DNA from 2 places in the Pseudomonas sp. GNP014 genome. Region 1 is predicted to be linked to the other one. Evidence: predicted binding sites of a transcription regulator. Region 1 holds the regulator's gene; the other holds the start of a gene.
The links. The regulator FliA, encoded in region 1, starts transcription of late flagellar genes. The targets are predictions, from matches to a motif close to CTAAAGTTTNNNNNNNNNNNGCCGNTAA.
Positions count from the first base shown of each region.

Region 2: ACXX9E_RS20315 (methyl-accepting chemotaxis protein) is a predicted target of FliA. The motif match lies at 1,664-1,691, and genes of this name have one in related genera.

Region 1 covers NZ_JBTGUS010000001.1:3,004,263-3,007,582, reverse strand. Annotated here, with positions in the region: gene ACXX9E_RS13520 (chemotaxis protein CheA) at 1-15, opposite strand, end outside; gene ACXX9E_RS13515 (protein phosphatase CheZ) at 52-840, opposite strand; gene ACXX9E_RS13510 (chemotaxis response regulator CheY) at 859-1,230, opposite strand; gene fliA (RNA polymerase sigma factor FliA) at 1,398-2,138, opposite strand; gene fleN (flagellar synthesis regulator FleN) at 2,135-2,965, opposite strand; gene flhF (flagellar biosynthesis GTPase FlhF) at 3,082-3,320, opposite strand, start outside.
Region 2 covers NZ_JBTGUS010000001.1:4,518,081-4,521,400, forward strand. Annotated here, with positions in the region: gene ACXX9E_RS20300 (MmcQ/YjbR family DNA-binding protein) at 1-231, shown strand, start outside; gene ACXX9E_RS20305 (DUF1294 domain-containing protein) at 261-689, opposite strand; gene ACXX9E_RS20310 (undecaprenyl-diphosphate phosphatase) at 686-1,516, opposite strand; gene ACXX9E_RS20315 (methyl-accepting chemotaxis protein) at 1,819-3,320, shown strand, end outside.

The DNA.
Region 1 (3,320 bases):
GGCGCCGAAGCTCATTAATGGGGTGCTCCTACAGGTCTAAAAACCTAAAACTCAAAATCCAAGGCTGGATAGCAAATCGTCCACATCGTCCTGACCGGACACAACGTCTTCTCGTTTATCGGCATGAATCTGCGGACCTTCACCCTGCGAGAGATGTTTTTGTGGATCTTTTTCTGCAAGCATCGCGGCGCGGTCATGTTCGATGCCCGCAAAGCGGTCCACCTGACTGGCCATGAGCACGAGTTTGAGCAAATTGCTTTCGACTTCGGTGACCAGTTGGGTCACGCGCTTGATCACCTGACCGGTCAGGTCCTGGTAATCCTGGGCCAGCAGGATGTCGTTGAGGTTGCTCGACACCGCACGGTTGTCCGTGCTGCTGCGCGACAGAAAACCGTCGACCCGACGCGCCAGTTCGCGGAACTCTTCAGCCCCGACCTCGCGACGCATGAAGCGACCCCAATCGGTGCTCAGGGCCTGGGCTTCGTCAGCCAGGCCATTGACCACCGGGGTGGCGCTTTCCACCAGATCCATGGTGCGGTTGGCCGCGGCTTCAGTCAGCTTGACCACATAGCCCAGGCGTTCGGTGGCGTCGGTGATTTGCGACACTTCCTCGGCCTGCGGCATGTGCGGATCAATCTGGAAGTTGACGATCGCACTGTGCAGTTCGCGCGTGAGCTTGCCCACTTCCTGATACAGGCCGCGGTCACGGGTCTGATTGAGCTCATGGATCAGTTGCACAGCGTCGCCGAACCTGCCTTTTTCAAGGCTCTCGACCAGTTCGACCGCGTGTTTTTTCAGGGTCGACTCGAAATCGCCCTGTGAAGATTCGTTATGCTCCATAGCTCCCCCGCGCGTTCATCAGCCGATGCGTTCGAAAATCTTCTCGATTTTTTCTTTCAGCGCCTGAGCCGTGAAAGGTTTGACCACGTAGCCGTTCACACCGGCCTGGGCCGCTTCGATGATCTGCTCACGCTTGGCTTCTGCCGTCACCATCAGCACCGGCAGGTGCTTGAGTTTTTCATCGGCACGCACGTGGCGCAGCAGGTCGATACCGGTCATGCCCGGCATGTTCCAGTCCGTTACCAGAAAGTCGATGCTTCCGCTGTTGAGCACCGGAATGGCAGTGGTGCCATCGTCGGCCTCGACGGTGTTGGTGAACCCCAGATCACGCAGCAGGTTCTTGATGATCCGCCGCATCGTTGAGAAGTCATCAACGATGAGGATTTTCATGTTCTTGTCCAATTCGACCTCCAAGCAGTCTTAAACGCGCCCAGCACCTGGACGCGCCATTTCAATCAATCCGGCGTAGCACTCGAAGACTGTCTGGAGCACAACAGAGCAAGACCGGTGCCGTTCATCACCGCACCAGCCTCGTTCGCAGTGTCCCCACACTGCCTTCAGCGCGCTCGCCACTCCCCCAAACGCCCCCGCAAGCGGGCCGCGCACTGGCTGTGTAACTGGCTGACCCGCGACTCACTGACGCCAAGGACTTCACCGATTTCCTTGAGGTTCAGCTCTTCGTCGTAGTACAGCGCCAACACCAGTCGCTCACGCTCCGGCAAATTGGCAATCGCGTCCGCCAGTGCGGCCTGGAAACGTTCATCTTCCAGATCGCGTGACGGCTCAAGATGAGCACTGGCGCCATCCTCGTGCAGCCCTTCGTGTTCGCCGTCCTGCAACAGGTCGTCGAAACTGAACAGGCGGCTGCCCAGGGTGTCATTCAAAATCCCGTAGTAATCGTCGAGACTCAATTGGAGTTCGGCCGCAACCTCGTGATCTTTAGCATCACGGCCGGTTTTAGCTTCAATTGCCCGAATTGCGTCGCTGACCATACGGGTGTTGCGGTGAACCGAGCGTGGCGCCCAGTCCCCTTTACGGACTTCATCGAGCATCGCGCCGCGGATTCGAATGCCCGCGTACGTTTCGAAACTGGCGCCTTTGCTGGCGTCGTATTTGGTCGAGACTTCGAGCAGACCGATCATGCCGGCCTGAATCAGGTCTTCGACCTGCACACTGGCCGGCAAGCGTGCCAGCAAGTGGTAGGCAATGCGTTTGACCAGTGGCGCGTAACGCTCGATCAACTCGTATTGCGCGTCGCGTGCCGACTTCTTGTAGTAATTCATACCGCTGGCGGTCATAGCACTGGTCCTGCCGTTTGCTGCACGAGGCGCTCGACGAAAAATTCCAGGTGGCCGCGCGGGTTCGCCGGCAGCGGCCAGGTGTCGACCTTCTGGGCGATGGCCTTGAACGCCAGGGCGCACTTGGAACGCGGAAAGGCTTCATAGACCGCACGCTGCTTCTGCACCGCCTTACGCACGCTTTCGTCGTAAGGCACGGCGCCGACGTATTGTAGGGCCACGTCAAGGAAGCGATCCGTGACCTTGGTCAACTTGGCGAACAGGTTGCGCCCTTCCTGCGGGCTCTGGGCCATGTTGGCCAGCACGCGGAAGCGGTTCATGCCGTAATCGCGGTTGAGCAGTTTGATAAGCGCGTAGGCGTCGGTAATGGACGTCGGCTCGTCGCAGACCACCAGCAACACTTCCTGCGCGGCGCGTACAAAACTGACTACCGAGTCACCAATACCCGCAGCGGTGTCGATCACCAGCACGTCGAGATTGTCGCCGATGTCGCTGAACGCCTGAATCAGGCCGGCGTGCTGCGCCGGGCTCAGGTGCACCATGCTCTGGGTGCCGGAAGCGGCCGGCACGATGCGGATCCCGCCGGGGCCCTGCAACAGGACGTCGCGCAGCTCGCAGCGGCCTTCGATCACGTCGGCCAAAGTACGTTTGGGGGTCAGTCCCAGCAGAACGTCGACGTTCGCCAGCCCCAGGTCGGCGTCCAGCAGCATGACCCGACGGCCAAGCTCTGCCAGCGCCAGAGACAAGTTCACTGACACGTTAGTCTTGCCGACGCCACCTTTGCCGCCGGTCACCGCGATCACCTGTACGGGATGCATGCTGCCCATGTTATTTCTTTACCTTGTCTTGCATAGACGGAGGCCACATTACTGGCTGCGCGTTCACAACCGGAACAATGCATGGCAGGCCATCGATGTAGGTACAAAAACTGTTCATGAATACCTCAGCCTACCTGCTTGGTCGGGCTGTGATAGATATCAGCGAACATGTCAGCCATGGCTTCTTCGCTGGGTTCTTCCTGCATTTGCACGCTGACGGCGCGGCTGACCAGTTGATGACGGCGCGGCAGATGCAGATCATCCGGAATCCGTGGGCCATCGGTCAGGTACGCGACCGGCAATTCATGACTGATCGCCAGGCTCAACACTTCGCCAAGGCTGGCCGTTTCATCCAGTTTAGTCA
Region 2 (3,320 bases), 1.5 Mb from region 1:
CAGGGTTTGCGCGGCGATTCGCTGGCATTCAAGGTCGACAAGGATCTGTTCCTCGGCCATTGCGACCGCCCTGGCATTCACCCGGCGCCGTATCTGGCGCGGGCGCAGTGGATCATCATGCGCCCGCCCTACCCGCTGGGTGCGGAGGAACTGCAGGGATTGCTGATGCGTTCGCATCAACTGGTGGTGAGTAAGTTGCCCAAGAAAACCCGAATCGGATTATTGCTTTGACGCCAATCCTGTAGGGGATTGGCTGATTCTCAGAACAATGAAAGCAGGTTCGCGCCGAGGAACAACTGGTCGATCCAGAACACCTGGTGCAATGCCACAATCACCCAGAACAGAATCTGAAACGACACTTTGCGCGTCTTGTGCCGGAGCACTTGCTGGGCAATCAACGCGCCCGGCCAGCCGCCGGCCAGTTCCACGGCGTGGAGAATGTTTTCCGGCGTGCGCCATGCATCGGCGCGTGCCTTGCGCTTGTCCGCCCAATACATGAAGAACGCCAGCACACTGACCACACCATAGGCGGTCAGTGGCACCAGCGAGATCCCGTGCAGCCACATCGACAGCGAACCGAACAGCGGCAACGCGCAGATGATCGCCAAAACCAGCAGTTTCAGCTTCAGGTTCTGGATACTGCCGCCTGACGGACGACCCTCCGGGCGACGTGCGCGAGAGTCACTCATGGTTTGGCGGCCGACCAGTCCACCCAGCCGAACTGCCAGGTCGCCAGAATCACCAGACCGAAGACAATCCGGTACCAGGCAAACGCCGCATAGCTGTGGCTGGCGATGAATTTGAGCAAGCCGCGCACGGCGATCATGGCGAAAATAAACGCCGTGACGAAGCCGATGGCGAACACCGGAACGTCCGCCGGCACAAACAGATGACGGTACTTGTAGCCCGAGTAAACGGCGGCACCGACCATGGTCGGCATGGCCAGAAAGAACGAAAACTCGGTCGCGGTCTTGCGCGACAGGCCGAACAACAGCCCGCCAATGATGGTCGAGCCAGAACGCGACGTACCGGGAATCATTGCCAGACACTGGGCGAAGCCGACTTTCAACGCGTCTTTCCAGGTAATTTCGTCGACCGTTTCGGCATGCACTTGATGTTGACGCTTTTCCGCCCACAACATGATCAGGCCACCGATCACCAGCGCCGTCGCAACGGTGATCGGGTTAAACAGGTATTCGTGGATCAGGTCGGCAAACACCACCCCGAGCACGACGGCCGGCAGGAAGGCGATCAGCAGATTGGCGGTAAAGCGCCGTGCACTCGGTTGGGTCGGCAAGCCGATGACCACGTCGGCAATCTTGCGCCGGAACTCCCAGACCACCGCGAGAATCGCGCCGAGCTGGATAATGATGTTAAACGCCATGGCCCGTTCGCCGCCGAAATCGAGCAAATCGGCAACGATGATCTGGTGTCCGGTACTGGAAATGGGCAAAAACTCCGTAAGCCCTTCTACAACGCCTAGTATCAGTGCCTGCAAGGCCGTCCAAAGATCCATCAATCCCCCAAAGAGCGATGCACGCCGGCATGCTCCGATAGTATTTTTTGGTTCACTGCGTTCAGCGTAGCTGTTTATGGCTGTACCGATTCCGCGCGCACAGGATCTACACGAAACGGTCAAAATTCCGTGAAATATCAACTTGGATTCAGGTTTTCACGCGCGGGGCCGAAATCCTAACAGACAAGCCCTAATAGCGCTGTCGCGTTATTCGACTTGGGTCGCGTATGCCCGCCCACGAAATCGTGGTTGGATGCTGGCGGTGCTTTATTACAAGAAAAAGAATCCGGAGTGACAGCGTTATGAACAGCTTGCGCAGTGTGTCGATCAGCCGACGCTTGTGGCTCATTTTGATTGTGGCGGTGGTCATGTTGCTGACCTTGGGCGTGTTGATGCTCAAGCAGATCCACGACGACCTGTATCACGCCAAAGCCCAGAAAACCCAACACGTGGTGCAGACCGCCAGTGGCCTGCTGAGCTATTACCACGACCTTGAAACGGCCGGCACCCTGAGCAAAGAGGCCGCGCAGAAGCAGGCGCTCACCGCCATCCGTGGCTTGCGCTACGACCAGAGCGATTACTTCTGGATTAACGACCTCACGCCCGTGATGGTCATGCACCCGACCAACCCGAAACTCGAAGACCAGAACCTCTCGGCGATCCGCGATCCGGACGGCTTTGCGGTGTTCAACGAGATGGTCGCCATCGCCCGATCCAAAGGCGCCGGCATGGTCAATTACCGCTGGCCGAAACCCGGTGCGAGCGAGCCGGTGGCCAAGACCTCCTACGTCAAACTGTTCGAACCGTGGGGTTGGGTGCTCGGCTCCGGGGTTTACGTTGACGACGTTCAGGCGGAATTCCAGGGCCAAGTGATCAAAGCTACGGTCATCGGCCTGGTGATCGCCGTGATCATGGCGCTGCTGGTGATCCTTATCGCGCGCAGCATCGTTCGTCCGCTGCAGGAAACCGTGAACGCCATGGCCAACATCGCCAGTGGCGAAAGCGATCTGACCCGTAGCCTCGATACTCACGGCAAGGATGAAGTCACTGAGCTGGCGCATCACTTCAACGCGTTCACCGCCAAACTGCGCCGAGTGATCGGCGACTTGCAGGTGTCGGCCAGTGCCCTTGGCCAGTCGTCCAGCGAGCTGGGCAACGATGCCACGCAGGCGCAGCAACGTAGCCAGCAGCAGTCGCAGCAGATGGAGCTGGTAGCCACCGCGATCAACGAAGTGACCTACGGCGTGCAGGATGTGGCGAAAAACGCCGAGCATGCCGCTGCCGAAATGCGTGACGCCGAAGCACAGGCGCAACAGGGCCAGATCAACATCGACGGCAGTTTGCAGCAGATCGACCGGCTATCCGGCACCATCGACCAGGCCGTGGAGGTGATTCGCACCCTCGCCGCCGAGAGTACACAAATCGGTAGCGTGCTGGAGGTGATCCGCTCGATTGCCGAACAGACCAACCTCCTCGCCCTCAACGCCGCCATCGAAGCAGCGCGGGCCGGCGAGCAAGGTCGCGGCTTTGCCGTGGTGGCCGATGAAGTGCGCCTGCTGGCTCAGCGCACGCAGAAGTCGACCGCAGAGATCCAGTCGATGATCGAGCGCTTGCAGAATCATTCCGAGGCAGCGGTCAAGGTCATCGGCGACAGCAGCAAGGCGTCGCAGCTGACCATTGAGCAGGCCGGACTGGCTGGGGCAAGTCTGAATGCCATCGGCCAGGCCTTGCGCAATCTCAATGGCCTGAATGCCTCGATCGCCAGCGCCACCCTGCAACAGGCGCACGTGGTCGAGGACATCAA